Defluviitalea raffinosedens: one gene and its partner. The protein of the gene in region 1 interacts with the protein of each later gene in a pairwise test. Links are inferred from orthologs where the notes say so. Each region holds a gene or a part of one and is shown in the gene's direction. Other genes may lie near its edges. The genes, in order: JOD07_RS00545 and JOD07_RS03565.

Region 1 (8,425 bases):
TTACATTAACAGCATGGAACTGGTTCCGCTGGAAAAGAAATTAGCAGATAGCTTTACAAGTTTTTATGAGAGATTGTATACAGCGCAGAAGGAAGTTATTGATGCGTTAGAAAAAGGGGATTTAGAAACTGCACTGGAAGTCAATCAAAAGAGCAAGAGAATAAGAAGTGTTATTGAATCAGATATTGCTGAGTTAAAGGAAATGAATTTTATTGTTGCCAACTCTTTAAATGAAGCAGGGAAAGACTATGTACAGGCTTCAAAGCAGATTGTTCTGATATTTATCATAACCACTCTGATACTGTCTATATTTATGACCTTCCTGATTACTTTATCTATTAACAGAGGTTTAAGCAGGTGTATCAGACAAGCCAAACTTCTGGCAGAGTATGATTTAAACTCAGATATATTAAAAAGCGATATCAATCGTAAGGATGAAATTGGACAATTGGCAAAGGCCTTTGAAGATATGAGAAATTTGTTGAAAAATATGATCAAGGATATTCAAATCAGCAGTATGGAAGTAACTGCTTCCAGTGAAGAATTGGCGGCAACGGTGGACGGTATTAATGATAAAAGCAAAATGATAAATACCAGTGCCAAGGAAATAGCAGAGGGCGTGGAAAGTACCGTAGAAATCATTGATGCCCTTTCTAAAGCCAATGATGAAATACTTTCATATTCTACTCAATTAAGAGAAAAAGCCAGAAATAGCGTAGATATAATTAAAGAAGTAAAGTTCCGTGCGTTAAATATGAAGGAAAATGCCAATAGATCCAAAGCACAAGCCATTGGCACTTATCAGGAAAAACAGAAAAACATTGTTCGAGCTATTGAACAAGGTCATGTAGTAGAAGAAATCGCAAAAATGTCCGATGCCATATCCAGGATTTCTGAACAGACGAATTTATTGGCTCTTAATGCTGCCATAGAAGCTGCCAGAGCAGGAGAATACGGACGGGGATTTGCAGTGGTTGCAGATGAAGTAAAAGCCCTGGCTGAGGGAACCAAAACTCTGGTAGACAAGATAAAAGTTTCGATCACGGAAGTACAATTGGCATTTCAGGACTTATCCCATAATGCCAATGATCTCATTCATTTTATTGAAGAAGATGTTACCAAAGATTATGACCAGTTAGTAGATACAAGCATTCAATATGAAAATGATGCTACAGTAATCAGTGATATTTTCACAGAATTTGAAAATGGTTCTGATACCATAGGAGAGCTCATAGGTGGCATGAATCAGCATATCGATCATGTGGTAAGCAACATTAATAAAGCCAATATCAGTGCTAAGGATATCTCAAGCAACATTGACGTAACGACATATTCCATTGAAGAGATTGCAAAAGCAACTCAAGGACAGGCAGAAGTTGCTGAAGCACTGTCTAATATGATTATGAAGTTTAAACTGTAATTCAATCACATAGAATAATAGAGCAAAATAGCATAATACAAGGAAAAAAGATGCATTGAATTTAATAATTGAAATAATACAAAATAGGAAATTTGAAACAATTTCCTATGCAATAAAAAAGAGTAGGCCATGGGTCTACTCTTTTAAAACATCGGAAGATTGTCCAGATTATCGCTTTCTTCACCATTTGGATTGCTTCTTAAATATTCTCGCCCATTTTTGGCTTTTCCTACATTCACTCCATCGATCAAATCATTTTTAGCCATTGTAATGGCTTCATCAATAGCATGAACACTTCCATTATCGAGCATTACATCGGTAATATCTCCCTCACTGTTTTTCTTTACTTTTACGATTTTAGATTTTTCCTCCACAGGGGAACCTCCTTTTATACCCGAATAAATTTAAAATATATTATTTGAAAAAACGAAAAAAATATACGGAACAAGTATATAAAGCTTGGGCGGTAATTCGCACAATAATATGTTATAATAGGAGTATATATATGTAGTTTTACGGAAGGGAGTTTATTATGGAGACAGCAGTTCAACCTATTCCCTTTACCCATCTTCATGTCCATACAGAGTACAGTCTGCTTGACGGTTCTTCTAAGATCAAAGAGCTCATAGCGAGAGCAAAAGAGTTGGGGATGGATAGTATTGCTATAACAGATCATGGCTCTATGTATGGGGTCATTGATTTTTATAAAGAAGCTAAAAAACAGGGAATAAAACCTATTATCGGCTGTGAGGTATATGTTGCCCCCAGAAGCCGTTTTGATAAAGAAAAACAGGATGCCAACTATTTTCATCTTGTACTTTTGGCAGAAAATATGGATGGCTATAAAAATCTCATTAAGCTGGTTTCCTACGGATTTATAGAGGGTTTTTATCATAAGCCCAGAATTGACCTGGAACTTTTAAGGCAACATTCAAAAGGGCTTATTGGGCTTAGCGCCTGCCTTGCAGGGCCAGTTGCCAAAACAATCAGAGAGGTTTCCTATGAAAAAGCAGTTGAAATAGCTCTTCAGTACGAAAGTATCTTAGGTAAAGGGAATTTCTATCTTGAACTTCAGGACCATGGCATGCGGGAACAGGGAGAAGTGAATCAGTATTTAATCCGCATGAGCAAAGAAACAGGTATCCCTTTAGTGGTTACGAATGATGTGCACTATACTTATAAAGAAGATAATAAGGCCCATGAGATCCTTCTCTGTATTCAAACAGGAAAAACCATGGATGACGAGGACAGAATGATTTATCCCGGAGGAGAATTTTACTTAAAATCTCCGGAAGAAATGCAGGAGAGATTTCCCTATGCCAGGGAGGCAATAGAGAATACTTATAAAATTGCCAAGAGATGTAATGTAGAATTTACTTTCCATGAATTAAAGCTTCCAAAATACGATGTACCTGAAGGGTATACTGCCAGCGAATATCTTAGAAAATTGTGTTTGGAAGGCTTTAAGCAAAGATATCCCAATCCTACCCCGGAACTTAAGGAAAGACTGGAATATGAACTTTCTACCATTGAACAGATGGGGTATGTGGACTATTTTCTCATAGTATGGGATTTTATTAAATATGCCAAGGACAATGGCATTATGGTTGGTCCGGGAAGAGGTTCAGCGGCAGGAAGCATGGTTTCTTACTGCCTGCAGATTACCAATATCGACCCGATACAGTACCAGCTTCTCTTTGAAAGATTTTTAAATCCTGAGAGAATCAGCATGCCTGATATAGATATAGACTTTTGTTATGAAAGAAGGCAGGAAGTCATAGACTATGTCATAAGAAAATATGGGGAAGACAGAGTGGCACAGATCATAACCTTTGGAACCATGTCCGCAAGGGCTGTTATTCGGGATGTAGGGCGTGCGCTTAATATGCCATATGCAGAAGTGGATAAAGTGGCAAAGATGATTCCGGCAGAACTAGGCATTACGATTGACAGGGCCCTGGAAATTAACGGAGAACTCAGGAATTTGTATGAGAACGATGACAGAATTCATTATCTCATCGATATGTCAAAAAGGCTGGAAGGTCTTCCAAGGCATTCTTCAACCCATGCAGCAGGGGTTGTTATATCCAAAGAACCGGTTGTGGAGTACGTGCCCCTTAATTCCAATGACGGTGTCATTACAACCCAGTTTACCATGACCACTTTAGAAGAATTAGGCCTTCTTAAAATGGACTTTTTAGGCCTTAGAACCTTGACAGTCATTCGCAGCGCTCTGGAACAGATCGAAGCAAATCACAATATTAAGATAGACATTGATAAAATAGATTTTAATGACCAGAAAGTATATGATTTGATTTCTGCAGCGCAGACAGAAGGAGTCTTCCAGCTGGAAAGTACCGGTATGAAAAACTTCTTAAAAGAACTTCAGCCAAGAAATCTGGAAGACATTATTGCAGGAAACGCCCTCTATCGGCCAGGCCCCATGGATTTTATACCAAAATACATTAAAGGGAAAAGAAATCCAGAGGCCATTGAATATACCTGTGATGTCCTGGAGCCAATTTTAAAAACGACTTATGGCTGTATTGTGTATCAGGAGCAGGTAATGCAGATTGTAAGGGATCTGGCAGGCTATAGTCTTGGACGAAGTGATTTGGTAAGAAGAGCTATGTCTAAGAAAAAAGCAGATGTGATGGCAGAAGAGAGAAAAGTTTTCGTTTATGGAAATGGCAAAGATATTCCGGGATGTGTTAACAGAGGGATACCCGCAGAGACGGCAGAAAAAATATTTGATGAAATGACAGACTTTGCAAAATATGCTTTTAATAAATCCCATGCTGCAGCATATGCGGTGGTGGCCTATCAGACGGCGTGGCTAAAAACCCATTATCCTGTAGAATTTATGGCGGCGCTTATGACTTCAGTGATGGACAGTACCGATAAAATCAAAGAATACATTTATGCCTGCAAAAAAATGGGCATAGAGTTAATGCCGCCGGATATCAACGAAGGATTTTGTGATTTTTCCGTGTCTCAGGGAAAAATCAGATATGGTTTGGCTGCCATTAAAAATGTGGGCCGAAATATGATTCACGCTATAGTAAAAGAAAGAAAAGAGAATGGTAAATTTACCAGTTTGACAGATTTCTTTGAACGAATGGACAGTGGTGACTTAAATAAGAGAAGCGTCGAAAGTTTAATCAAAGCCGGTGTTTTTGATTCGCTAGGAGGAAAAAGAAGTCAGTATTTAGCTGTTTATAAGCAAATTTTAGACCAGATTGCTCAGCAGAAAAAGAAAAATATAGAAGGGCAAATTAATCTGTTTGACTTGGGTACCCCTGAAAGAGTTAAACACGACATCCTTCCGGATATAGAAGAATACCCACACAAAGTACTTTTGGCAATGGAAAAAGAAGTACTTGGCATGTATTTAAGCGGACATCCCCTGGATGAGTATGAAGAAGAACTGAAAAAGCATACGGATGCCACCAGTTTAGATTTTATGAAAAGAGAAGAGGACCACGGTACTAGTTCCATATATGATGGTCAGATCGTGACCATAGGAGGCATGATTACTGGAAAAAGTATTAAAACAACCAGAAGCAATCAAATTATGGCATTTATTACACTGGAAGATTTGTATGGAAGCGTGGAAGTCATCGTATTTCCTAATATATATGAAAGCAGCGCAGAGTATTTAAGAGAAGATGAAATTTTGTATATAAAGGGAAGGGCGGCTATACGAGAAGATGAAGATGCGAAATTAATATGCGAGGCCATTACCCCCTTCGAGAAAATGCGAGATTTAAAAGAAGAAAGCAACATCAAACTATATTTAAAAATTCCAAAAGATAAAGGTAATATGGAAGTTGTAGAAGGCATTAAACCTCTTTTGCAGATGAACAAAGGAAATGTTCCGGTCATAATACACATTGAAGGGCTTCAAAAGACTATGAGAGCATCTCAAAGCTTGTGGATACATCCAAATGAGGCATTAATGTCTAAATTAAAGGGGTTTTTAGGCGATAAAAATGTCGTAATTAGATAAAATAAGAAAAGCAGAAGAGATTTTTATTGCAATGAAAATATAAATTGATTAAAATGTATGTGATAATATGGGTATAATAGTATTTCATGCATCTTAATCATAAGAAAAGTTAAAAAATAATGGAGGGAAAATCATGAGCAAAGAGATAAAAACCATTGGCGTATTAACAAGCGGAGGAGATGCACCAGGCATGAATGCAACAATCCGTTCCGTTGTACGTACGGCTATTGCAAGAGGTCTTAGGGTCATGGGCGTAAGAAAGGGTTATAACGGACTTATCCATGGAGATATTTTCGAAATGAGTCCAAGAAGTGTATCAGATACCATTCAAAGAGGGGGAACCATCCTTCAAACAGCAAGATGTCCCGAATTTATAACTGAAGAAGGACAAAAGAAAGGCGCTCAGATTTGTAAAGTGTTCGGTATAGATGGTCTTATCGTTATCGGCGGAGACGGATCCTTCCAGGGGGCAGAAAAATTAGCGAATTTAGGAATCAATACAATAGGCATTCCCGGAACAATTGATTTAGATATTGCATGTACAGATTATACTATTGGCTTTGATACCGCAGTAAACACAGCTATGGAAGCAATCAATAAAATCAGAGATACATCAACCTCCCATGAAAGATGCAGTATTGTAGAAGTAATGGGAAGAAATGCTGGATATATTGCACTTTGGTGCGGCATTACCAATGGGGCTGAAATGGTTCTGATTCCTGAAAAAGAAAGACCCAGCGATGAAGAGATTATAAGAGAAATACTCCAAAACAAGCAACGCGGTAAAAAGCATTTCCTTATTATTGTTGCAGAAGGGGTAGGAGGCTCTCAAGAATTAGCAGTTAAAATAGAAAAAGTAACAGGAATAGAAACCAGAGCAACGATTTTAGGATACCTTCAAAGAGGAGGAAGTCCTTCAGCAGTTGACCGCCTTCATGCTTCAATGATGGGAGCATTGGCAGTAGATCTCCTTTGTGAAGGAAAAAGCAATCGTGTTATAGCGTATAAAGATGGACAATATGTAGATTATGATATCAACGAAGCATTAAAGATGACAAAAACAGTTGATGAAAGAATGTATGAAGTGGCTAAAATCCTTTCTATTTAGGAGAGATATAAAATGAGAAAAACAAAAATCGTATGTACTTTAGGGCCTGCATCTGGTGATATCGAAACGATTAAAAAACTTATTCTAAATGGAATGGATGCTGCAAGAATTAATTTTTCCCATGGAACTTATGAATCCCATGGAGAAATCATTAAAAATCTTATTGCCGCAAGAGAAGAGCTTAATGTTCCTATACCATTGGTCCTGGATACAAAGGGACCAGAAATTCGCATTAAAGAATTTTCTAAAGAAGTTGTTTACTTAAAACAAGGGCAAACGTTTACACTGACGACAGAAGATATAGAAGGGGACGAAAGCAGAGTCAGCGTTACTTATAAAAACCTTCCTTACGATTTAAGACGGGGAAGCAGAGTACTTTTAGATGATGGACTCATTGAACTTCGGGTGAAAAATATAACCGATACAGAAGTTGAATGCGAAGTAATTAATGGTGGACCTTTAAGTTCAAAAAAAGGAGTTAACATACCGGATGTGTATGTAAATCTGCCGTCTTTAACAGATAAAGATATAGAAGACATCAAATTTGGCATTAAGATGGGATTTGACTACATTGCAGCTTCTTTTGTCCGCTCTGCCAATGATGTTATTAAAATTAGAAAAATCTTGGAAGAGAATGGCGGCAATAATATTTCAATTATTGCAAAAATCGAGAATAGAGATGGTGTAAATAATATTGATGAAATTTTGGAAGTAGCTGACGGGATCATGGTGGCAAGAGGAGACTTAGGAGTTGAAATTGCCACAGAAGAAGTACCTCTTGTTCAAAAAATGCTTATTCAAAAGGCAAATCAAGTAGGAAAACCCGTTATTACAGCTACTCAGATGTTGGATTCTATGGTTAGAAATCCAAGGCCTACAAGAGCGGAGGCCAATGACGTTGCCAATGCTATTTTCGATGGCACAGATGCGATCATGCTTTCTGGGGAAACTGCGAAAGGTTCTTATCCTGTAGAAAGTGTAATTATGATGTCAACAATTGCAAAAAGAACAGAAAACTCTATTGATTACATTAAAAATATGAATGAATATCATAGAACCATTAAGACCGACATTACGAATGCCATAAGCCACGCAACCTGTACTACAGCAGCAGATTTAAATGCCGCTTGTATTGTAACGGTTACAAAGTCAGGAGATACCGCAAGAATGGTATCTAAGTTCAGACCTTCAGCGCCTGTTCTGGGTTGTACGGTTGAAGAGCAAACCTGGAGGCAGCTTAATTTGGTTTGGGGCTGTATACCGGTTAAAACTGAATTAAAATCTACAACAGATGAACTTTTTAATTTGGCAGTAGATAAATCTGTAGAAATTGGGGTTGCAAAAACTGGAGACATTATCGTTATTACAGCCGGTGTACCTGTTGGCATATCTGGTACAACGAACATTCTGAAGGTTCATATTGTAGGAAATGTATTGGCAAAAGGAGAAGGAATTGGAAGCAAGGTTGTTTCAGGCACAGCAAGTGTGATTAAAGTTGTTGAAGAAGCCGAAAAGTATTTCAAAAAAGGAGATATATTAATTACTCATAGAACAAACAATGATTTTCTCCCATATATGAAAAAAGCTTCTGCAATTGTTGTAGAAGATGGAGAAGAAGGAGAGAACAGTCACGCAGCGATCGTGGCAAGAGCATTAGATATTCCTGTTATTATAGGTGCCAAAAATGCAGTAACCTTAATCAGAAGTGGTACTTTAATAACCGTAGACAGCAAAAATGGCTTCATTTACAACGGCATACCTGAAAAAAAGACAAATTCTAAATAATATTATTAGTTAATAAATATTATTTGACAAGAGGAATATAATGGTGGTATATTATGCATAAGAGATAGGCATATTTAATATAGCATAGATTTTGGATTCTAGA
Region 2 (7,398 bases), on another replicon or contig:
ATCAGGACATTACAGATTTAAAAGGAGAAGACTTAAGGCTTCTTAGACAGAAAATAGGGATGATCTTTCAACATTTCAATCTGATAAAAAGAAAGACAGTTTTTGAAAACGTAGCCTTTCCAATGGTTGCAGCAGGAAAACCTAAAGATGAAATTCAAAAAAGAGTAAACCAACTGCTGAATCTTGTCGGTCTTTCAGATAAAAGTAATGCTTTTCCGGCTCAGCTTAGCGGCGGACAAAAGCAAAGAGTAGGTATAGCAAGAGCCCTTGCCAACGAAACAGAAATTCTTCTCTGTGACGAACCTACTTCTGCCCTTGACTTAGAAACGACAAAATCCATCCTAAACTTACTTAAAGAAATTAATCAGAAATTAGGGATTACCATTGTCATCATCACTCATGAAATGGATGTGGTTAAAAGCATCTGTGACCGAGTGGCGGTTATGAATGACGGACAGTTATTAGAAGCAGGCAATGTTTATGACGTATTTGTCAATCCGAGAAATGTTTTTACAAAACAATTAATTGAACACACCTTCCACCTCGAATTCCCTAAGCAGATTTTCAATGATTTTAAGGGCAGGGTACTGAAAATTGTCTATAAGGGAGAGTCCGCAACGGAGCCTTTAATATCAGAAGTATCTAAACGTTATAATGTTAACCTAAATATCGTCCATGGAAAAATCGAGTACATAGGAGATCGACCCGTGGGAATCTTAGTCGTCGATATAGAGGGAGAAGAAAGGGAAGTTCAACTGGCAGTGGACTATATCAACGAAAGAACTGCATTTACGGAGGTGGTACTCTATGCAAGCTGAACTGATTTTTGATTTATTAAAAGCCCTGGGAGAAACTTCTCAAATGGTAGGAATAGCACTGATATTATCCATAGTTTTGGGTATTCCTTTAGGATTATTTTTGTATCTTACGTCCAGTGGCTTATTTTTTCAAAACAAAATTTTAAACTTTATCGGAGGTTTGATCATTAATATCGTAAGATCCACACCTTTTGTGATTCTGCTTGTTGTACTTTTACCTGTCACTAAGCTCATTACGGGTACTACTATAGGATCAGGAGCCGCATCAGTACCTCTTTCTGTTGCAGCCATAGCCTTTTATGCGAGATTGGTGGAAGCGGCCTTTAGAGAAGTGGATAAAGGAGTGATTGAAGCAGCGCAAGCCGCAGGGGCAAAAACAAGGACCATTATATACCATGTGCTTTTAACGGAAGCTTTGCCCAGCCTGATCGTAGGCATTACAGTAACTGCCATCAGTTTGATCGGATATTCTGCTATGGCAGGGATTATCGGCGGGGGAGGTATCGGCGATTTAGCCATTCGCTTCGGATACTACAGATATCAAACCGACATCATGCTTACTACAGTGGTTGTTTTAGTGTTAATCGTACAGGGTTTTCAATGGTTGGGAGACTATAGCTCTAAAAAAGTAGATAAAAGATCATAATCAAACGCAGCTGATTAGGGGGAATAAAAATGTCATATCAAAGATATTGGAATGAATCCATAGAAACCATGCCAAGGGAAGAGTTAGAAGCATATCAGACAGAACAGCTCAAAGAACACTTGAAATACGCTTATGAACACTCACCATATTATAAGCAATCTTTTGATGAATCCGGAGTAAAACCCGAAGATTTCAAGGTTTTATCCGACCTGTCAAAGTTTCCGTTCATCAATAAGCAGATTGAGCGGGACGCTCAAATCTCAAAGCCTCTTCTTGGAACGTTGACTGCAGTGCCTGAAGAAGATGTGGTCTTTGTTTCGGCATCCAGCGGTTCCACAGGAGTACCTACCCTAAGTCCTTTTACCAAAACCGATTTTGATGAGTTCCAGGATATCCAAAGCAGATTATTCTGGGCGGCAGGCATGAGACCCCATGACAGATATGTGCATGCTTTAAACTTCACCTTGTTTGTGGGAGGCCCTGATGTTATAGGAGCCCAGAATTTGGGGGCATTATGCATCTGGGCAGGAACCATTCCTTCAGAACGACTCCTTTATATTTTGCAGGAATTTCAGCCTACGGTGATCTGGACGACTCCATCCTATGCATGGTATCTTGGAGAAACTGCTAAAAAACAAGGCATCAATCCTGCAACGGACCTGGCGATCAATAAAATCATTGTTGCCGGAGAACCAGGAGGTTCCATAGAAGCCACAAGAAAAGCCATTGAAGATCTCTGGGATGCAGAAGTGTATGATTTCTATGGTATTTCTGATATTTATGGGGCTTGTGCCGGAATGTGCAGTGCAAGGAACGGACTGCATATAGCAGAAGATCAGATTTATGTGGAAGTGATCGATCCCGTAACTCTGGAACCGGTAAAGGATGGTCAAAGGGGGGAACTGGTGCTCACCACCTTAAGAAAACAGGCAAGACCGATGATTCGTTTCAGAACAGGAGATATTGCTATTTTCAACAAAGAAAAATGTGAATGCGGACGTACCCATGGCAGAATTCAGGTGGTAGGAAGACTCGATGATATGCTCATTGTCTCGGGCGTGAATATTTTCCCCAGCGATATAGAATTTATCGTTCGAAACATTAAGGAACTCAATGGGGAATACAGAGTGTATGCGATTTCCGAAAACTTTACCACCAAATTTAAAGTAGAAGTGGAAAAACATGCGGATGTCACCATAACGAACGAGGAATTGTCGGAAAAGGTATCTCACAATATTAAAGCAAGATTAGGCGTTAGACCTAAAGAAGTGGTGATCCTGGAAGAAGGGGCTCTTCCAAGAGCTACCCACAAGGCTAAAAGATTTATTGACTTAAGAGAACAATAGAAAGAAGGAAAAATATGCCGCAAGTAAGCAATCGTCTGGACTTTTTTACAGAATCTGTTATTAGAAAAATGACACGAATAGCTAACCGCTATGGGGCAGTGAATTTGTCCCAGGGTTTTCCGGACTTTGATCCTCCCAAGGAATTGAGGGAAGCCTTAAAAAAGGCAGCAGAAGAAGGCCCTCATCAGTATTCCATCACCTGGGGTGCACAAAACTTCAGAGAAGCGCTTGCTAAAAAGCAGTCAAAATACATGGATATTCCCATTGACCCCGATACTCAAATTGTTGTGACCTGTGGAAGTACGGAAGCTATGATGGCAGCTATGATGACAGCCTGTAAACCGGGAGATAAAGTGATTGTCTTTTCTCCTTTTTATGAAAATTATGTGGCGGATACGATTCTTTCCGGGGCAGAACCAATATATGTCCCTTTGCATCCGCCCACATTTCACTTTGATCAGGAAGCGCTTAAAAAAGCCTTTGAGCAAAATCCAAAGGCGCTTATTCTCTGTAATCCTTCCAATCCTACAGGAAAAGTATTCACACGGGAAGAACTGGAGTTTATTGCAGACCTGGCAGAAAAGTATGATGTTTTTGTGATTACTGATGAAGTCTATGAACATATTGTGTTTGAACCGAATGAACATATTTATTTTGCATCTTTGCCTGGAATGTTTGAGAGAACCATTTCCTGCAGCTCTCTTTCAAAAACTTACTCAATTACAGGATGGAGACTTGGATATATTATAGGGCCTTCCCAAGTAATTGAAAATGCCCGTAAGGTTCATGATTTTCTTACAGTAGGGGCAGCAGCACCTCTGCAGGAAGCAGCAGTAGCAGCCCTAAAGTTTTCGGATGCATATTATGAAGAATTAAGAAAACTTTATACAGAGAAAAGAAATATATTTTTAAAAGGTTTAGATGAGCTGGGACTTAAATATACAGAACCTCAGGGAACATATTATGTTTTGGTAGATATTTCAGAATTCGGCGCTCCAAGTGATACGGTGTTTTGTGAATGGCTTGCCAGAGAAGTAGGGGTAGCCGCTGTCCCAGGTTCCAGCTTCTTTAAAGAAGATGTAAACCACCTGATTCGCTTTCACTTCGCAAAAAAGACAGATACTCTTAAAGAAGCCCTAAAAAGACTTTCGACATTAAGAGAAAAGGCAAAAAATGCAGAATGGAGGATATCATGATTGAAATCAGATGGCATGGCAGAGGGGGACAGGGAAGTTTCACAGCCTCCAGAATACTAGGAGCTGCTGCCTCTTTGTACGGCAATAAATATGCTTTGGCTTTTCCTTCCTTTGGACCGGAGAGAAGAGGTGCACCCATCACTGCTTTTACCAAGATAGATGATCAAAAAATCAGGGACAGAAGTGAAATTATACACTGTGATTATATTGTTGTATTGGATGAAACGCTGTTTGCCCCCTCATTGCTTCAGGATCTGAAACCTGGAGGAAAGATTCTTATCAATACTGCCCGGGAAGAAAAGTATAAAGCAATTTCTCCGGATTGGATTGTCACTTTTGATGCAGTGGCCATTGCCCAGGAGATACTGGGAAGGCCTGTAACCAATACAGCCATGATTGGGGCGCTTATTGGTATTTCAGAAGTGATTCCAGTCCATGCTGTGGCAGAAAGTATAAAAAATGAGTTTTCATCAAGCCTGGCAGAGAAAAATATCCGGGTTTTAAACCAATCTTATGAACGGATTAAGGGGGAGTGGCTATGAATAAGCCACAATTAATGCAGTATGAAAAACCAAAGCATATCAAAGATTATCCTTGTGGACCAGCCGCTCCAGCAGGGACTCTGGTTGTAAAAAATGCAGGATGGCGAACCAGAAAGCCTATTGTACATAAAGAAAAATGCACAGGATGCTGTCTTTGCTATTTGTATTGCCCGGAAGGGACCATTTTCAAGGAAAATAAAAAAGTAGGCATTGATTATGATTTTTGTAAGGGCTGCGGGATCTGTGCAAGAGCTTGCACCCATAAAGCCATAGAAATGATCAAGGAGGGGGAAAATGGGGAATACTAAAATGTTTGTATCAGGGAATGAAGCTGCTGCTATAGGTGTCAAACTAGCAAGACCTCATGTGATTTCTGCATATCCCATCACCCCGCAAACCGTAGTGGTTGAAAGGCTTGCAGAAATGGTGGAAAAAGGAGAGCTTACATCTGAATTCCTTCATGTGGAATCCGAACATTCTGCCCTCTCAGCAGCCATGGGCGCCAGCGCAGTGGGCGCAAGGGCTTTTACAGCCACCTCTTCTCAGGGGCTTTTGTATATGGCGGAGTGCTTGCATTACGCCAGTGGAGGGAGATTTCCTATTGTGATGATGAACGCCAACCGTTCATTGGCGCTTCCCTGGAGTATTTATGGGGATCAAAGAGATTCATTGTCCCTGCTGGATTGTGGATGGCTTCAGGTTTATGTGGAAGATGCTCAGGAGAGCCTTGATATGATGATTCAGGCCTATGCCATCGCTGAAAATAAAGAAGTATTAACCCCTGTGATGGTCAATTTAGATGGATTTGTTCTGACCCATACCTATGAACTGGTAGAAGTACCAAGCCAGGAAGCCGTGGATGCATTTTTGCCCCCTTTTGAAACAGAAAATAAGCTGGACTTTGAGAATCCTAAGAATATGTGTTTTAGTTCTTCTCCGGGAGATAATATGGAATTTAAATATCAGCAGCACAGAGCGGCCGCAAAAGCAGCGGAAGTAATTAAAGAGGTAGACGAGATGTATCATAAAAAGTTTGGGAGAGGATATGGGGGATTAGTGGACGGATACAGATGTGAAGATGCAGAGATTATACTGGTTACTTTAGGGAGCATTACGGGAACCTGCAGAGTGGTCGCAGATGAATTAAGAAGGGAAGGGAAGAAAGTCGGAGTCCTTAAGATTCGATTTATGCGTCCTTTCCCCGAAAAAGAAATCATTGATATAACCCGGGGGGCAAAAGTCGTAGGTGTATTGGAGAAAGATATTTCCTTTGGATACGAGGGAACCGTTTATACCAATGTCAATTCGGCCCTTCTGAAATCAGGCAAACCCATTCAATCTTATAATTTTATTGCAGGCCTTGGTGGACGGGATATTTCTAAAAATGATATCAAATTTATGTATACATACTTGGAAGAAGCAGCGAATGGAGTAAAAAAAGAGTACATCAAATGGATCAACTTGGGGGTGGACACAGATGGAGAAGGAAATTAAAAGAATCAATGCCCACAATATCACAGATAAAGAATTTTTCTATGGACATAAGGGTTGTGCCGGCTGTGGAGGAAGTTTAGCAGTGAGACTGGCTTTAAAAGTATTGGGAGAAAGAACCTATACTGTTATTCCGGCAGGCTGTATGTCTGCTGTAGGTTTTGTCTATCCCCAATTATGTTTCTCGACCAATGCCATGATATCTACCTTTGCAGGAACAGCTTCCATGCTTTCTGGTATTGCTGCAGGGGCAAAGGCATTGGGGATTAAAGATTTTCATGCTGTAGGGATTGCCGGAGACGGAGGGACAGCGGATATAGGTATTCAGGCATTATCTGGCGCCATTGATAGAAACGATCAGATCATTTACATTTGCTATGACAATGAAGCATATATGAATACAGGTATTCAAAAAAGCGGCTTAACGCCTTTCGGTGCCAGAACCACCACTACCCCCGCGGGGGAAAATATTCATGGAAGTATCACTCAGAAGAAAAATATGTTTGAGATTGTAGCGGCTCACGGCATTAGTTATGCAGCCACTGCAAGTATTGGATATGTTCAGGATTTCATGAATAAGCTTGCTAAGGCAAAGGAAGTGAAAGGTACCTCTTATATCCATGTTTATGCTCCATGCCCGACAGGGTGGGGAACGCCAGAGGACATAACAGTGGAATTGGCTAAAGAAGTTGTAGATACCGGGCTCTGGTATCTGGCAGAATATGAGTACGGAAGATTTAAGTTGAATAAGAATCCTAAAGAATTTTCATCCGTAGAAAACTTCTTAAGAAAACAGGGAAGATTCAGGCATCTAGATGAAAAAGACATTGCATACATCATAGAAAGTCGGGATAAAAAGTGGGAATATATCAGGGAAAACTGGGAAGTGGCATAACAGCCACTTTTTTGTTATGGCAAAATTGAGAAAAACTACTTGACATATCTAAAAAAATTTTTTATCATAAAGAAAACAATATAATCTTATCGGAATACTATGAATTGAGAAGATAATGCAATGAAGGAGAGAGTAGGTTAGAAATCCTGTCACAGAGAAAAGCTGTCACCGGCTGAGAGCAGCTTGCAGAGATTCTGACTGAAGTGCACTCCGGAGCGGATTGCTGAAAGCGTAGTAGGCAATCAGGGAGCGCCCTGTATAGCGCATTAAAGATAGGCTTATGCCTAAGTAGAGTGGGACCGCGGAAGACTTCGCCTCTAAATGTAATGGAGGAGAAGTCTTTTTTATTACATAGGAAATCCTTAAGGATTTTTTATATCATAAAGCCCTCCGGGCAGGATGCGCATTTCGCGCATACTGCATGTTGCTGGCTTTTCCGATCACGCCATATTTAAAGGAGGATG

What was found.
Region 2: the proteins of JOD07_RS00545 (region 1) and JOD07_RS03565 interact in binary tests that used the Escherichia coli proteins (3 or more experiments, as listed by UniProt). The link is inferred for Defluviitalea raffinosedens from one-to-one orthologs.

What each region holds. Positions count from the first base shown.
Region 1 is NZ_JAFBEP010000001.1:114,756-123,180, reverse strand. Bases 1,632-5,629 are described here. They hold JOD07_RS00545 (DNA polymerase III subunit alpha), read left to right. Parts: upstream 1,632-1,952; coding sequence 1,953-5,429; downstream 5,430-5,629. Other genes in these bases: pfkA (6-phosphofructokinase), read left to right, coding at 5,563-5,629; JOD07_RS00550 (DUF3892 domain-containing protein), read right to left, coding at 1,632-1,794. In the rest of the region: JOD07_RS00555 (methyl-accepting chemotaxis protein), read left to right, coding at 1-1,420; more of JOD07_RS00550, read right to left, coding at 1,564-1,631; more of pfkA, read left to right, coding at 5,630-6,537; pyk (pyruvate kinase), read left to right, coding at 6,550-8,322. UniProt on the Escherichia coli protein: DNA polymerase III is a complex, multichain enzyme responsible for most of the replicative synthesis in bacteria. This DNA polymerase also exhibits 3' to 5' exonuclease activity. The alpha chain is the DNA polymerase catalytic subunit.
Region 2 is NZ_JAFBEP010000003.1:69,200-76,597, reverse strand. The notes cover bases 1,945-4,915. They hold JOD07_RS03565 (pyridoxal phosphate-dependent aminotransferase), read left to right. Parts: upstream 1,945-2,824; coding sequence 2,825-4,006; downstream 4,007-4,915. Other genes in these bases: JOD07_RS03550 (transketolase C-terminal domain-containing protein), read left to right, coding at 4,843-4,915; JOD07_RS03555 (4Fe-4S binding protein), read left to right, coding at 4,545-4,856; JOD07_RS03560 (2-oxoacid:acceptor oxidoreductase family protein), read left to right, coding at 4,003-4,548; JOD07_RS03570 (phenylacetate--CoA ligase family protein), read left to right, coding at 1,945-2,810. In the rest of the region: JOD07_RS03580 (methionine ABC transporter ATP-binding protein), read left to right, coding at 1-818; JOD07_RS03575 (methionine ABC transporter permease), read left to right, coding at 808-1,464; more of JOD07_RS03570, read left to right, coding at 1,494-1,944; more of JOD07_RS03550, read left to right, coding at 4,916-6,042; JOD07_RS03545 (thiamine pyrophosphate-dependent enzyme), read left to right, coding at 6,026-6,934. UniProt on the Escherichia coli protein: Shows aminotransferase activity with methionine and histidine as substrates, and to a lesser extent also with phenylalanine.